2 regions of the Staphylococcus chromogenes genome follow, and region 1 is predicted to be linked to the other one. Evidence: a T-box and tRNA genes for the amino acid it is inferred to sense, from the RefSeq annotation. Region 1 holds a T-box; the other holds one or more tRNA genes.
The links. A T-box is a leader RNA that pairs with one kind of tRNA and senses whether it is charged. The one in region 1 lies ahead of leuS (leucine--tRNA ligase), so its partner is inferred to be a tRNA-Leu.
Positions count from the first base shown of each region.

Region 1 (8,849 bases):
TTCTCTTGTCTCCATTATTTGCGTTCCACAATTCAAAGCAAACACGTAAACTGTTTTTGACTTCTCACGTAGGGGATGTTTCTAAAAGTGCAAAATTTGATTTAGGTTTTGATATAGAAGATTTAACTTCAAATCCAGAAGTTCAAGAAGAGACGCAAAACGATTCTTTGATGTTAAAGAAAGTGAGTTATCATTGGTATAAAGAAGTGGCTCATGCAATGAAAAAAACTGGAGAACATTTGAATCAAATGCGTTCGTACCCATTATGTGTCATGTATGGTACTGAAGATAATATTTCAGACATTGAAATGACGCAACAATTTATTTCTCAAACTTTAAGTGAAGAATTGTATTTTAAATCTTGGAGCGGTTTGGCACATGAAATTCAAAATGAACCTGAAAGAGAAGCGGTTATGCGCTACGTATTAAGCTTTTTAAACAACCGCGTATATGCAGCAGGTTTTGTTGTCAATGATCAAGAAACAATTTAAGTAAAAGTTATTCTACTCATAATAAAATGTTGCAGACATCGCGAAATCATGGTAAATTAATAATGTGAAAAAAATCACAATAACATTATTTAATGAACTGATTGATAGGAGCGTGTCAGTATGGGAAAGAAAAGTAATAAAGTGGTATTAGTAGGTAATGGCGCTGTAGGTGCAAGCTATGCATTTACAATGGTGAGTCAAGGTATTGCTGATGAATTGCTTATCATTGACATTAACGAAGATAAAGTACGTGGAGATGTACTAGATTTAAACCATGGGGCACCTTATGCAATGTCTCCTGTAAAAGTTAAGCAAGGTAAATACGAAGATTGTGGCGACGCAGATTTAATTGTCATTTGTGCAGGAGCCCCTCAAAAAGTCGGAGAAACTCGTCTTGACTTAGTAGAAAAAAATGCAAAAATTTATAAAGGGATCATTACATCAATCATGGACAGCGGTTTTGATGGTATTTTCTTAATTGCTGCAAACCCAGTTGATATTTTAACTTACATAACATTAAAATATTCAGGTCTGCCTAAACATAAAGTCATTGGTTCAGGTACTATTTTAGATACTGCACGTTTCAAACATTTGTTAAGTGAAGCTTTCGATGTTGCACCTTCAAGTGTACATGCAAATATTATAGGTGAACATGGCGATTCAGAAGTTCCTGTATGGTCAAGCGCAACGATTGCAGGTGTGCCATTATATGAAGAGTTAAAAAACGATCCAGAAAAATCTCACTTGATTGAAGATATTTACGTTCAAACACGTGATGCGGCATATGACATCATTAAAGCAAAAGGTGCCACTTATTATGGTGTTGCTATGGGCTTAATGCGTATTTCTAAAGCGATTTTACGTAACCAAAATGTTGTTTTAACCGTTTCAAGTTATTTAGAAGGTGAATACGGACATGAAGGCGTATATACTGGTGTGCCAACTGTCATTAATGGCGAAGGTGCAGTACGTATTATTGAAACGCCATTAAATGATGAAGAAACTGAGAAATTTGCAAAATCTGTTAAAGTTTTAAAAGATATGCAAGCTTCTATTGACTACTTATTTGAATCATAAAATTCAAAAGTACAAATTTTATATTGATTATATATATTTGTTTTTGACGAAATTAATATGATTAAGTTTTTTTGAGTAGGGTAAACATACCATAATAAACCAAATAGTATGGTAAAAGTTTAAACTATAATAGGGGGCTTAATCATGGCGAGTCAATCAAAATATGATGTCAGTGACATTGTACTATTAGATAATTTGCAAAAAGAAGTCGAGTATATTTTTGACGAAATTGAAAATCAGTACGGTTTGTCAAAAGAGGAATTTTTAATTCTTTTAACGTTATGGGATAAGGGTTCAATGACGTTAAAAGAGATGGATGAGTATGTAAAAGTCAAAGCGTATAAAAGAACGAGAACTTTTAATAACCTCGTTGAAAAGAAATGGATCACTAAAGAACGACCAACAGATGACGAACGTACGGTGATTATTCATTTTAACGAAGACAAAGAGCAAGACAAACAAGACTTAATCAATTTCACATGTGAACAAATCGAAAAACATCAAGATAATTTAAGACATCAACTTAAATCTATTATTGATGGTTGTGAATTATAAAATAAGTCTGCAATATACAAACATGTAAATTATTACTGATTGATATTTCTCTCTTATTTTTAAACTTAAATAATTTGGTGTATGTAAAATAATTAAACGATAAGAAGCGCTAGACCCTTACGGCCTAGCGCTTCTTTTTTCTATTCCAATAATAAATGGAGGATGATTTTGTTGGTTAATAAATTCATATTTTAAAATATGCGCCTTCTCTTGATCGAAGGAATGAAAGTAATTGAGTAACGTTTCGCTTTCAACGCGTCCCTCAGGGTGCCCAGGGTATATGGCTAAAACAATAATTCCTTCTGGACGCAATAATTCAAAAATGGATTCTATGGCTAAAATTGTGTTTTCTGCGTTTGTAACAATAGATTTATCTCCTTTAGGCAAGTAACCTAAGTTAAACAAGGCAGCATCTACCGAATGTCGATGGGATTCAGCAATATAATTTGTAATTGTCTCATGTCCTGTTTGAAGAAGGGTGACATGTGACATCTCCTTTACTTTTTCTCGTGTATTCTCAATGGCCAAAGATTGTATATCACAAGCGTAGACATGACCATTCGGGACGGATTGTGCTAAAAACAATGTATCCCATCCATTTCCACATGTCCCATCTATCACTACACTTTTGTCAGTAATATGAGAAGTAATAAGAGATTTGGCGAAGGGAAGGACACGTTGAACAATCATGTTAATACAGCACCTTTGCCATTATACTTGGCGCCCTGAACAGAGTTGCGTCTTGCTAATTCTTTGTCAATATCATTTAAAATTTCCCATTTATTGACACTCCACATTGGTCCGACAAGAATGTCAATCGGACCATCACCCGTAATACGATGGACAATCATTGTCGGAGGTAAAATTTCTAATTGGTCACAAACTAATGAGATATACTCTTCTTTTGTCATGAATTCAAGTAAACCTTTTTCATATTGTTTAACCATAGGTGTACCTTTTAATAAATGAAGCAAATGAATCTTAATACCTTGAACATCCATTTCAGCGACAGCCTGAGCGGTTTCCATCATCATGTCATAATTTTCGCCTGGAAGACCATTAATAATATGTGAACAAACATTAATATTATGTTTTCTTAACTTTTGTACACCTTCGTAATAACATTCCATATCATGCGCGCGATTGATTAAATCAGATGTTTTTTGGTGGATAGTTTGTAAACCGAGTTCAACCCATAAGTAAGTCCGTTTGTTAAGTTCAGCCAAATAGTCGACTACATCATCTGGTAAACAGTCTGGTCTTGTACCGATTGATAGGCCTACAACACCTTCTTCATTAAGTGCAGCTTCAAATTTTTCACGCAACACCTCCACTGGTGCATGCGTATTTGTAAATGCTTGGAAATAGGCAATATATTGACCTTCATGCCATTTCTCATGCATTTGTGCTTTTATTTTTTTAAATTGAACTTCAATGGCATCAGCACGATTGCCTGCAAAATCACCACTACCCGCAGCTGAACAAAACGTACATCCTCCATGTGCCACGGTACCGTCACGATTGGGACAGTCAAACCCGCCATCAAGGGCTACTTTGAAAATTTTTTGGCCAAATCGATTTTTAAGATGATAATTTAAAGTATGATAGCGTTTATTTTCAAAAGCATATGGAAAATATTCACCCATTTGCTGTAACTTCCTTTCTTTGTACATTATATCTCAAGATTTTAACATATTTTAATGACATCGTGTTATAGTGTTTTATTATAGAGAAATAAATAAAGAGGTGTTGAACTTATGAAAATGCCGAAAGAAATATGGTGGCTTGTGATAGGAATGGCAATCAATATCACTGGTGCCAGTTTTTTATGGCCATTAAACACGATTTATATGAATGAAGTACTAGGAAAATCTTTAAGTACTGCAGGGGTCGTATTAATGGTGAACGCTTTTGGTATGGTCGTTGGTAATTTAATTGGGGGCACGTTATTTGATCGCTTGGGTGGCTACCGGACGATAATGTTAGGGACTTGGATAAGTTTGTTCGCTACAATTGGCCTTAACTTTTTTCACGGGTGGCCATGGTATGCACTTTGGCTTATTATTTTAGGTTTTGGCGGCGGAATGATTATTCCAGCGATTTATGCGATGGCTGGCGCTGTTTGGCCAAGAGGAGGTCGACAAACGTTCAATGCTATATATTTAGCGCAAAATATTGGTGTGGCCTTAGGTGCAGCATTGAGTGGTTTTGTGGCTGAATGGAGTTTTAACTATATATTTATCGCAAACTTGTTCATGTATATTCTATTTTTCTTCGTTGCGCTATTCAATTTTAAAATGGATTATCGTGCGACAGTCAAGACTGCTGAAACGATTGAGGGCATGACGCATGTTCAAAATAAAAAGCATTTTACGGCTTTGATATTAATTTGTGTGATGTTTGCCATATGTTGGATTACATATGTCCAATGGCAAACGACGATTGCATCTTTCACACAAGAAATAGGTATTTCAATGAGTCAGTATAGTCTTCTTTGGACAATAAATGGTTTACTCATTCTGTTAGGACAACCATTAATTTTGCCAATTATTCATTTACTGAAAGGACAATTAAAAAAACAACTTTTTGTAGGTGTATTTATTTTTATTATTTCTTTTTTTGTTACTAGTTTTGCTGAAAGTTTTACAATGTTTATCGTTGGTATGGTGATATTAACCTTTGCTGAAATGTTTGTTTGGCCAGCCGTTCCAACGATTGCCAATGCACTTTCTCCAAAAGGCAGAGAAGGGGTCTATCAAGGTATTGTCAATTCGGCTTCAACAGTTGGTAAAGCGTTCGGTCCTCTTATAGGCGGGATTTTAGTAGATGTTTATAATATGCAAGTCATGTTTTTGTTTATGATTGGCTTATTGGTCATTTCCTTAGGTTTTCTATCGATATTTGATCGTCGAATTGATAAAAAAGTACTTTATCATTAACTGATATCATCCTCTTGCATAAATGCTGTAAATTTCATATGATAGTAATAACTATAGAATGTCTTTTTAGTATATTAATCTTATGAACTATAGGGATATCAAAGACATGAATCATGGGTTTGTTTAACTTTTACAAATCAAGGAGTAGTAACTTCATTTGTATTTCCAAAGAGAGTCAGTGTTGGTGTGAACTGATGTAATACATGAAGTGAACTTGCCGTGTTTATAATATATTTTTATGACATCTCAATCCATTATGTAATGAAGCGCACAGTAGTGAACTAGGGTGGTACCGCGGTAAACATCGTCCCTATTAAAGCATCATGGATTTGAGATGTTTTTTGAATTAGGAGGAAAACTTGTGAATTATAACCATCAAGAGATTGAAAAAAAGTGGCAAAAGTATTGGCTCGAAAACAAAACATTCAAAACTGAAGACAATTTAGGACAAAAGAAATTTTATGCCTTAGATATGTTCCCTTATCCCTCTGGGGCGGGTTTACATGTGGGTCATCCTGAAGGCTACACGGCGACAGATATCATTTCGCGCTATAAACGTATGCAAGGATATAATGTTTTACATCCAATGGGTTGGGATGCATTTGGTTTACCAGCAGAACAATATGCTTTAGACACTGGTAATAGCCCGGCTGAATTTACAAAAAGAAATATTCAAACATTCAAACGTCAAATTCAAGAGCTCGGGTTTAGTTATGATTGGGATCGCGAGGTAAGTACAACTGATCCTGAGTATTATAAATGGACACAATGGATATTTATCCAATTATATAAAAAAGGTTTAGCCTACGTCGATGAGATACCTGTAAACTGGTGTGAGGCATTAGGAACAGTTTTATCAAATGAAGAAGTGGTAGATGGTGTATCAGAACGTGGAGGCCATCCAGTAGTGCGTCGTCCAATGAAACAATGGGTACTTAAAATCACAGAATATGCTGACCGATTATTAGAGGATTTAGAAACTTTAGATTGGCCTGAATCTATCAAAGATATGCAACGTAATTGGATAGGTCGTTCTGAAGGAGCAAAAGTCACTTTCAATGTAGAAACTATAAATGAAACAATCGAAGTATTTACAACACGTCCAGATACAATTTATGGTGCCACTTTCCTTGTATTAAGTCCTGAGCATAGTCTAGTTAATCAAATCACAACGCCCGAATTTAAAGATCAAGTTAAAAAATATCAGGATGCGGCAGCAAAAAAATCAGATTTAGAACGTACTGATTTGGCTAAAGAAAAAACAGGTGTGTTTACAGGAGCCTATGCCATTCATCCTTTATCGGGTGAACGCGTACCGGTTTGGATTGCGGACTATGTGCTTTCTACTTATGGTACAGGTGCAGTTATGGCAGTCCCTGGTCACGATGAACGTGATCATGAATTTGCAGAAACATTTAATTTACCTGTGCAATACGTCATTGAAGGAGAATTAACAAACGGTGTCTTCACTGGAGATGGGCCACACATTCATTCTGATGCATTAAATGGAATGAATAATTCAGAGGCTATCTCAAAAGCAATTGAAATTTTAGAAGCTAAAGGTCATGGTGAGAAGAAAGTGAACTACAAGTTGCGTGATTGGCTATTTAGTCGTCAACGTTACTGGGGTGAACCTATTCCAATTATTCATTGGGAAGATGGTTCCATCACAACTGTACCTGAAAATGAACTCCCATTATTGCTACCTAAAACTGATGAAATCAAACCGTCAGGCACAGGGGAATCACCTTTAGCTAATATTGATGAGTTTGTAAATGTGACAGACCCAGAAACGGGTATGAAAGGACGTCGTGAAACGAATACAATGCCGCAATGGGCGGGAAGTTGTTGGTACTACTTACGATATATCGATCCTAAAAATGATCAAATGTTAGCAGATCCTGAAAAATTAAAGCACTGGTTACCTGTTGACTTATACATTGGCGGGGTAGAACATGCGGTATTACACTTATTATATGCACGTTTTTGGCATAAAGTGCTTTATGATATTGGGGTTGTTCCGACGAAAGAACCTTTCCAAAAATTATTTAACCAAGGTATGATTCTTGGTGAGGGCCATGAAAAAATGAGTAAATCAAAAGGTAATGTCGTGAATCCTGATGATATTATAAATTCTCATGGCGCTGACACATTGCGCTTATATGAGATGTTTATGGGGCCACTTGATGCATCAATTGCTTGGAGTGAAAATGGCTTAGATGGTTCTAGACGTTTCCTTGATCGAATTTGGCGTTTACTCGTAACTGAAAATAATGAATTGAGTCCAAAAGTGGTTCGAGAAGAAACACCACAGCTTGAAAAGTCTTATCACCAAACCGTGAAAAAAGTCACAGAGGATTTTGAATCCTTGAACTTCAATACAGCCATTAGTCAGTTAATGGTATTTATTAACGATTGTTATAAAGCAGAAAAAATCAATCAATCGTATATCGAAGGATTTGTAAAAATGTTAGCACCGATTGCCCCTCATATCGGTGAAGAATTATGGTCAATTTTAGGCCATGAGGGCACAATTACTTACCAACCGTGGCCGAGTTATGATGCAGAATTACTTGAAGGTGACGTCGTTGAGATTGTCGTTCAGGTCAATGGGAAAGTACGTGCTAAATTAGAAATTCCTAAAAATGCATCAAAAGAAGAAATGGAACAATTCGCATTTGAAAATGAAAATGTTCAACAAGCGATTGAAGGTAAAGACATTAAAAAAGTAATAGCTGTTCCACAAAAATTAGTAAATATTGTAGCCAAATAATTAAGAAATGAGAAGGGATGGATAAAATGAAGGAAATTACAACGGATGAGTTAAAAACGTTACTATTACAAAATGAACCAGTGCATATCGTTGATGTTCGCGAAGATGAAGAAGTCTCTATGGGAATGATTCCAAACGCTAAGCATATCCCTATGAATGAAATTCCCGATCATTTAAAAGAATTCCATCAAAATCAAACTTATTATATTGTTTGTGCAGGTGGTGTACGTAGCGCTAAAGTTGTGGAATATTTAAATGATCATGATATCGAAGCGGTCAATGTCGAAGGCGGAATGCATGCCTTTGGTAATGAAGGACTTGACTATCCACGAATTTAAAGCTTTAAAAAGTAATGTGATTGGGACTTAGCGCCCGTTTAAAATTAAAAAGCCATCCAAATTTATCAGAGGGTAAATTTGGATGGCTATTTTGTTACAACTTAATTCAATAAAATTGAGTCGGTAAAGTTTATAACTTTAGGGTTGTGAATAAATATAGTTATTTTGATTGATTCCTAAGCCGAGACTTCTGAGGCATCTAAAAAGCGAGGCTTTATGGAACAATCTAATACATGAAATTAATTATGTCCCAGCTCCACATTTTTTAACCTTGATAAAATCCAGCAAAATAACCCGCAACATAACCTGTAACTAATGCGCTTGTAATATTATATCCGCCAGTATAACCATGAATATCTAATACTTCCCCACACAAAAAGAGGCCAGGTGTCAGTTTGGATTCCATCGTTGAAGGCGTAATTTCTTTAATTGAAACACCGCCTCCAGTCACAAAAGCTTTTTCAATAGGAAGTGTTCCGTTGACTGGAAAAGTAAAATTTTTAAATAAATGCACAAGTTGATGCAACTGTTGTGCTGTTAAATGGTGTGACGTTGTTTCGAAATCGATTTGGGCTTGTTCAATAATGAAGTTAAGATAACGCTCTTCAATCAGTCCGTGCAAACTATTTTTAATGATTTTATCTGGTTGTTTTTTTAATTGTTGGCGAATCTTATC
Region 1 covers NZ_CP118953.1:969,377-978,225, forward strand. Annotated here, with positions in the region: gene PYW36_RS04785 (alpha/beta fold hydrolase) at 1-491, shown strand, start outside; gene PYW36_RS04790 (L-lactate dehydrogenase) at 612-1,568, shown strand; gene PYW36_RS04795 (transcriptional regulator, SarA/Rot family) at 1,713-2,123, shown strand; gene mnmM (tRNA 5-(aminomethyl)-2-thiouridylate-methyltransferase MnmM) at 2,241-2,813, opposite strand; gene mnmL (tRNA modification radical SAM protein MnmL/YtqA) at 2,810-3,769, opposite strand; gene PYW36_RS04810 (MDR family MFS transporter) at 3,881-5,062, shown strand; T-box leader at 5,194-5,377, shown strand; gene leuS (leucine--tRNA ligase) at 5,397-7,835, shown strand; gene PYW36_RS04820 (rhodanese-like domain-containing protein) at 7,862-8,173, shown strand; gene PYW36_RS04825 (BaiN/RdsA family NAD(P)/FAD-dependent oxidoreductase) at 8,439-8,849, opposite strand, start outside.

Region 2 (8,849 bases), 210 kb from region 1:
CATGAATCCTGACCAAGTACCAGATGGCGTACACTGCGCTTCAACGAGCAATCGTAATTTTGAAGGACGTCAAGGTAAAGGTGCACGGACACACCTCGTTTCGCCAGCAATGGCAGTAGTCGCAGCCCTTCATGGGCACTTCGTTGACGTTAGAAAGGTGGCAAAATAAAATGACAACGATTCAACCAATAACCCAATTCACAGGTAAAGTTGTCCCCTTGTTCCATGACAATATCGATACAGACCAAATAATCCCGAAAGTTCATCTCAAGCGCATTACAAAAACTGGATTTGGTCCTTATTTATTTGATGAGTGGCGTTATTTAAAAAACGGAGAAGAAAATCCAGAGTTTATTTTAAATCAATCAGCCTACCGTGACGCTACAATACTTGTCACCGGAGATAATTTTGGCTGTGGTTCAAGTCGAGAACACGCGGCTTGGGCACTCAAAGATTTTGGATTTCAAGTGATAATTGCTAAAAGTTTTAGTGATATTTTTTATATGAATTGTACGAAAAACGCCCTATTACCTATTCGAATGGAGGATGAGGCACGACAAATTATCGCACAAAAAGGTGATATTACGATTGATCTGCCTAATCAAAAAATAATAGCGGGCGCCCATACGTTTTCATTTGATATTGAAGCACAATGGAAATATAAATTATTGCATGGTCTTGATGACATTGCCATGACATTATCTCACGAAAAAGAAATTGAAGCCTATGAGCTCAACCACTAAAGGAGTGAACGGTATGTCAGTGACAACACCCACATTAAGTTCAAAAGAAATAGATGAAGCTTTTTTACGTATAAAAGACACGGTGAAACAAACACCACTTGAGCGTGACCCTTATTTATCATTAAAATATCAATGCAACGTCTACTTGAAACGTGAAGATCAACAATGGGTCCGTTCATTCAAATTACGGGGAGCCTATAATGCCATTGCCGTTCTTAATACATCTCAAAAAGCAAAAGGAATCACGTGTGCAAGCGCTGGAAATCACGCACAAGGGGTCGCCTATACTGCCCGTCAATTAAATTTAAAAGCTGTGATTTTCATGCCGATTACAACACCCAATCAAAAAATTGATCAAGTCACTTTTTTTGGAAATCATAATGTTGAGATTAAACTCGTCGGTGATACATTTGATGACTGTCTAACAGAAGCTTTAAAATATACCGAAGCCCACAATATGACCTTTATCGATCCTTTTGACAACCTTGATACAATTGCTGGACAAGGAACTATAGCTAAAGAAATATTTGCCCAGGCCAATGACGATGCTATTCACTTTGACTATGTATTTGGAGCGATTGGAGGCGGAGGTTTAATGTCAGGTGTCTCTACTTACTTTAAAGCACATTCTTCATCAACACGTTGTATAGGTGTAGAACCATTAGGCGCAAGCAGTATGTTTCAATCCGTATCGCAAAACCGTATTGTTCAATTAGAAAATATCGATAAATTTGTTGACGGTGCATCTGTGGCAAAGGTAGGAAGACATACATTTAATATATGTAAATCTCTTCTTGACGGTTATGTACAAATTGATGAAGGTGCTGTTTGTTCTACTATTCTAGATATGTATTCTAAACAAGCCATCGTCGCAGAACCTGCTGGGGCATTAAGTATCAGTGCTTTAGAACAATATAAAACTCAAATCAAAGGTAAAAATGTTGTTTGTATTGTGAGTGGTGGAAACAATGATATTCATCGAATGAAAGAAATTGAAGAGCGCTCACTCTTATATGAAGAAATGAAACATTATTTTATTTTAAACTTCCCTCAAAGACCGGGCGCATTAAAACAATTTGTCAATGAGGTCTTAGGACCCAATGACGACATCACAAAATTTGAATATCTTAAAAAAGCTTCACAAAATACAGGTACCGTCATCATCGGCATCCAACTGAAATTTCATGAAGATTTGGCTCAATTAAAAGACCATATCCATCAATTTGACCCCAAACACATTTATATTAATGAAAACAAAATGCTTTATTCCTTACTCATATAAAATCAAAAAACCCCCAAGTACATCGTGTACTTGGGGTTCGTTTGCTTGGCAACGTCCTACTCTCGCGGAACGTAAGTCCGACTACCATCGGCGCTAAAGAGCTTAACTTCTGTGTTCGGCATGGGAACAGGTGTGACCTCTTTGCTATTGTCACCAAACAATTTTTTCACTTCGTAAAATGAATGTTTATACATTCAAAACTAGATAGTAAGTATTGTTTCACAAGCATCACCTTATGAACTAAATTGATTAAGTCTTCGATCGATTAGTATTCGTCAGCTCCACGTATCGCTACGCTTCCACCTCGAACCTATTAACCTCATCATCTTTGAGGGATCTTATAACCGAAGTTGGGAAATCTCATCTTGAGGGGGGCTTCATGCTTAGATGCTTTCAGCACTTATCCCGTCCATACATAGCTACCCAGCTATGCCGTTGGCACGACAACTGGTACACCAGAGGTATGTCCATCCCGGTCCTCTCGTACTAAGGACAGCGCCTCTCAAATTTCCTACGCCCACGACGGATAGGGACCGAACTGTCTCACGACGTTCTGAACCCAGCTCGCGTACCGCTTTAATGGGCGAACAGCCCAACCCTTGGGACCGACTACAGCCCCAGGATGCGATGAGCCGACATCGAGGTGCCAAACCTCCCCGTCGATGTGAACTCTTGGGGGAGATAAGCCTGTTATCCCCGGGGTAGCTTTTATCCGTTGAGCGATGGCCCTTCCATGCGGAACCACCGGATCACTAAGTCCGTCTTTCGACCCTGCTCGACTTGTAGGTCTCGCAGTCAAGCTCCCTTATGCCTTTACACTCTATGAATGATTTCCAACCATTCTGAGGGAACCTTTGAGCGCCTCCGTTACACTTTAGGAGGCGACCGCCCCAGTCAAACTGCCCGCCTGACACTGTCTCCCAACTCGATAAGAGTTGCGGGTTAGAAATCCAATACAATTAGGGTAGTATCCCACCAATGCCTCCACGTAAGCTAGCGCTCACGTTTCTAAGGCTCCTACCTATCCTGTACAAACTGTACCGAATTTCAATATCAGGCTACAGTAAAGCTCCACGGGGTCTTTCCGTCCTGTCGCGGGTAACCGGCATCTTCACCGGTACTATGATTTCACCGAGTCTCTCGTTGAGACAGTGCCCAAATCGTTACGCCTTTCGTGCGGGTCGGAACTTACCCGACAAGGAATTTCGCTACCTTAGGACCGTTATAGTTACGGCCGCCGTTTACTGGGGCTTCGATTCGTAGCTTCGCTAATGCTAACCACTCCTCTTAACCTTCCAGCACCGGGCAGGCGTCAGCCCCTATACGTCACCTTACGGTTTAGCAGAGACCTGTGTTTTTGATAAACAGTCGCTTGGGCCTATTCACTGCGGCTCTTCGAAGCGTGAACCTCAAAGAGCACCCCTTCTCCCGAAGTTACGGGGTCATTTTGCCGAGTTCCTTAACGAGAGTTCGCTCGCTCACCTTAGAATTCTCATCTTGACTACCTGTGTCGGTTTGCGGTACGGGCACCAATCTTCTAGCTAGAGGCTTTTCTCGGCAGTGTGAAATCAACGACTCGAGGAAAACATGTTTCCTCTCCCCATCACAGCTTGACCTTAATGAGTGCCGGATTTGCCTAACACTCAGTCTTACTGCTTGGACGTGCACTCCAACAGCACGCTTCGCCTATCCTACTGCGTCCCCCCATCGCTTAAAACGAATCATGGTGGTACAGGAATATCAACCTGTTATCCATCGCCTACGCCTGTCGGCCTCAGCTTAGGACCCGACTAACCCAGAGCGGACGAGCCTTCCTCTGGAAACCTTAGTCAATCGGTGGACGGGATTCTCACCCGTCTTTCGCTACTCACACCGGCATTCTCACTTCTAAGCGCTCCACATGTCCTTGCGATCATGCTTCAACGCCCTTAGAACGCTCTCCTACCATTGTCCTAAAGGACAATCCACAGCTTCGGTAATATGTTTAGCCCCGGTACATTTTCGGCGCAGTGTCACTCGACTAGTGAGCTATTACGCACTCTTTAAATGATGGCTGCTTCTAAGCCAACATCCTAGTTGTCTGGGCAACGCCACATCCTTTTCCACTTAACATATATTTTGGGACCTTAGCTGGTGGTCTGGGCTGTTTCCCTTTCGAACACGGACCTTATCACCCATGTTCTGACTCCCAAGTTAAATTATTTGGCATTCGGAGTTTGTCTGAATTCGGTAACCCGAGAGGGGCCCCTCGTCCAAACAGTGCTCTACCTCCAATAATCATCACTTGAGGCTAGCCCTAAAGCTATTTCGGAGAGAACCAGCTATCTCCAAGTTCGATTGGAATTTCTCCGCTACCCTCAGTTCATCCGCTCACTTTTCAACGTAAGTCGGTTCGGTCCTCCATTCAGTGTTACCTGAACTTCAACCTGACCAAGGGTAGATCACCTGGTTTCGGGTCTACGACCAAATACTCATTCGCCCTATTCAGACTCGCTTTCGCTACGGCTCCACATTTTCTGCTTAACCTTGCATCAGATCGTAACTCGCCGGTTCATTCTACAAAAGGCACGCCATCACCCATTAACGGGCTCTGACTACTTGTAAGCACACGGTTTCAAGTTCTCTTTCACTCCCCTTCCGGGGTACTTTTCACCTTTCCCTCACGGTACTGGTTCACTATCGGTCACTAGAGAGTATTTAGCCTTGGGAGATGGTCCTCCCAGATTCCGACGGAATTTCACGTGCTCCGCCGTACTCAGGATCCACTCAGGAGGGAAGATGTTTTCGACTACAGGATTTTTACCTTCTCTGATTAACCTTTCCAGGTTATTCGTCTAACATATTCCTTTGTAACTCCGTACAGAGTGTCCTACAACCCCAACAAGCAAGCTTGTTGGTTTGGGCTCTTCCCGTTTCGCTCGCCGCTACTCAGGGAATCGATTTTTCTTTCTCTTCCTCCGGGTACTAAGATGTTTCAGTTCTCCGGGTCTACCTTCTCACATGCTATGTATTCACATGCGGATAACACGACATAACTCGTGTTGGGTTCCCCCATTCGGAAATCTCTGGATCACAGCTTACTTACAGCTCCCCAAAGCATATCGTCGTTAGTAACGTCCTTCATCGGCTTCTAGTGCCAAGGCATCCACCGTGCGCCCTTAATAACTTAATCTTTTGATGTTTTGGCAATCGTTTACATTCGGCTTTCGAATTGAACAATAACCAACATCCACCAGTTATTAATTATTGTGAGTCGTCTGTCGACGACTAGCGATAATTTTTGTTTCAAGCTTTTCGCTTGTCACTCGGTTTTGCTTGGTAAAATCTATACTTACTTATCTAGTTTTCAATGTACAATGTTGAATCCTCAAAATGAGCATTCAAAACTGAATACAATATGTCTCCGTTATTCCTTATCGCTTAAAAGCGATATTCCGTATATTATCCTTAGAAAGGAGGTGATCCAGCCGCACCTTCCGATACGGCTACCTTGTTACGACTTCACCCCAATCATTTGTCCCACCTTCGACGGCTAGCTCCAAATGGTTACTCCACCGGCTTCGGGTGTTACAAACTCTCGTGGTGTGACGGGCGGTGTGTACAAGACCCGGGAACGTATTCACCGTAGCATGCTGATCTACGATTACTAGCGATTCCAGCTTCATGTAGTCGAGTTGCAGACTACAATCCGAACTGAGAACAACTTTATGGGATTTGCTTGACCTCGCGGTTTCGCTGCCCTTTGTATTGTCCATTGTAGCACGTGTGTAGCCCAAATCATAAGGGGCATGATGATTTGACGTCATCCCCACCTTCCTCCGGTTTGTCACCGGCAGTCAACTTAGAGTGCCCAACTTAATGATGGCAACTAAGCTCAAGGGTTGCGCTCGTTGCGGGACTTAACCCAACATCTCACGACACGAGCTGACGACAACCATGCACCACCTGTCATTTTGTCCTCCGAAGAGGAAAACTCTATCTCTAAAGTGGTCAAAAGATGTCAAGATTTGGTAAGGTTCTTCGCGTTGCTTCGAATTAAACCACATGCTCCACCGCTTGTGCGGGTCCCCGTCAATTCCTTTGAGTTTCAGTCTTGCGACCGTACTCCCCAGGCGGAGTGCTTAATGCGTTAGCTGCAGCACTAAGGGGCGGAAACCCCCTAACACTTAGCACTCATCGTTTACGGCGTGGACTACCAGGGTATCTAATCCTGTTTGATCCCCACGCTTTCGCACATCAGCGTCAGTTACAGACCAGAAAGCCGCCTTCGCCACTGGTGTTCCTCCATATCTCTGCGCATTTCACCGCTACACATGGAATTCCACTTTCCTCTTCTGCACTCAAGTTTTCCAGTTTCCAATGACCCTCCACGGTTGAGCCGTGGGCTTTCACATCAGACTTAAAAAACCGCCTACGCGCGCTTTACGCCCAATAATTCCGGATAACGCTTGCCACCTACGTATTACCGCGGCTGCTGGCACGTAGTTAGCCGTGGCTTTCTGGTTAGGTACCGTCAAGATGTGCACAGTTACTTACACATTTGTTCTTCCCTAACAACAGAGCTTTACGATCCGAAGACCTTCATCACTCACGCGGCGTTGCTCCGTCAGGCTTTCGCCCATTGCGGAAGATTCCCTACTGCTGCCTCCCGTAGGAGTCTGGACCGTGTCTCAGTTCCAGTGTGGCCGATCACCCTCTCAGGTCGGCTACGTATCGTTGCCTTGGTGAGCCGTTACCTCACCAACTAGCTAATACGGCGCGGGTCCATCTATAAGTGACAGCAAGACCGTCTTTCACTATCGAACCATGCGGTTCGATATGTTATCCGGCATTAGCCCCGGTTTCCCGGAGTTATTCCAGTCTTATAGGTAGGTTACCCACGTGTTACTCACCCGTCCGCCGCTAACGTCAAAGGAGCAAGCTCCTCGTCAGTTCGCTCGACTTGCATGTATTAGGCACGCCGCCAGCGTTCATCCTGAGCCAGGATCAAACTCTCCATAAAAGAAGTAAGCTTGATATAGCTCGTTGATTGGTTCAGCCAATCACTCTAGAAAGTACGTTACGTACTCAAAATTATTGGAATTAACGTTGACATATTGTCATTCAGTTTTCAATGTTCATGTAAAAATAAATGGAGCGGGTGATGGGAATCGAACCCACAACATCAGCTTGGAAGGCTGAGGTTTTGCCATTAAACTACACCCGCAAATAATTAATTTTGAGGTTGATGCGGCCGAGAGGATTTGAACCTCCACGGGAATACTCCCACTAGGCCCTCAACCTAGCGCGTCTGCCGTTCCGCCACGACCGCTCGGTAAAAATCGAATGATTTTTTCGACAAGATTTATTGTACTATGTGTTATTCGCATTGTCAACACTTTTTTAACATTAAATTAATGTTTGTAACGTGTTGTTAATCTTATTTTCACAACGTATTTAATCATACATCAAATTGTATTCAATGTCAATCACTTATTTCATAAAAACCATTTATTTATTCCTATGACTTGTGACGACCTAAATTATTATACGAATTCAATGTTAAGATGTCAATAAAGAATTTAAAAATATTAGGCCCCTATCATAAATCTTATTTTTTAAGTCTTTACTAGAAGACTTCAATGAATATATTCATAAAAAACTCCCCACTGAGAAATCATTTCGTGGGGAGTCTCTATATGATATTTTTAATCCTCATCTACTATCGCTATACTTCTAGTTGGCACTACTTGAGTTACTTGAAACCTTTTGTTTGATAAGCTACTTTAATACCTTAACTAATTTTAAACTCCCTCCACATTGTCCGCATCTCATTTTATTCGTATTAACACGACGTATTCTTAAAAACGTTTTATGACATTTTTTACACATATATTCGTAATTCGCGCGCGTTTCATAACTCTCAATAGAATTACAAAAACGTGGCGCGCCTACTTTTAGTGCCAACTGTCGGAAATCTCTGTCTCGGTGTTGATACCCTTTTCCTTCTAAATGAAGAAAATAATGGCACAGTTCATGTTTAATGATATTGTCTAGTTCTTTTAAACCAAAGTGTTCATATTGCTTTGGATTTATTTCAATATCATGTGTTTTTAAAAGATATCGCCCTCCTGTACTACGTAATCTATGATTAAAATAAATCCGATGACGAAAAGGCTTTCCAAATAAGGTTAATGCTAGATTTTCAGCATGTTGTTGCAATTCTTGATTAAGCATGCGGATCTATCATTGTTAATGCGACTTTTCCTTTTTCGCTATCGATGGAATCAATCCAAACATCAACAATATCCCCTACACTCACAACATCCATCGGGTGTTTTACAAAGCGTTTTGCTAACTTAGAAATATGCACTAAGCCATCTTGTTTCACACCAATATCTACAAACGCTCCAAAATCAACAACATTTCGTACTGTTCCACTCAATTTCATTCCTTTGTTTAAATCTTCAATAGATAATACATCAGATTTTAATTGTGGTGTTTCATATTCATCCCTTGGGTCACGATGGGGAGCCATTAATGATTTCACAATATCTTCAAGCGTCGGAACGCCGACCTTAAGTTGTTCAGCATATGTTTTTATATCTATATTTTTTAAGGTTGCTTTACAACGCTCTGTTCCGAGTTCTGATACTTCTATTTTCAAAATTTTAAGTAAGTCATATGTTGCGGGATAACTTTCAGGGTGAATAGCCGTATTATCAAGAGGTTCGTCCCCATCCACAATTCTTAAGAAGCCAATACTCTGTTCAAACGTTTTTGCACCTAGGCGTTTTACATTATTAATTTCTTTGTGATGCTTAATTACACCATTTTCTTCCCTA
Region 2 covers NZ_CP118953.1:761,638-770,486, reverse strand. Annotated here, with positions in the region: gene leuC (3-isopropylmalate dehydratase large subunit) at 1-169, shown strand, start outside; gene leuD (3-isopropylmalate dehydratase small subunit) at 171-743, shown strand; gene ilvA (threonine ammonia-lyase IlvA) at 757-2,025, shown strand; rRNA gene rrf (5S ribosomal RNA) at 2,069-2,183, opposite strand; rRNA gene PYW36_RS03615 (23S ribosomal RNA) at 2,271-5,197, opposite strand; rRNA gene PYW36_RS03610 (16S ribosomal RNA) at 5,477-7,027, opposite strand; tRNA gene PYW36_RS03605 (tRNA-Gly) at 7,158-7,231, opposite strand; tRNA gene PYW36_RS03600 (tRNA-Leu) at 7,254-7,336, opposite strand; gene PYW36_RS03595 (SprT family protein) at 7,786-8,241, opposite strand; gene PYW36_RS03590 (Tex family protein) at 8,234-8,849, opposite strand, start outside.
Region 2: it encodes a tRNA-Leu, which carries the amino acid that the T-box ahead of leuS (leucine--tRNA ligase) is inferred to sense. The anticodon was not compared.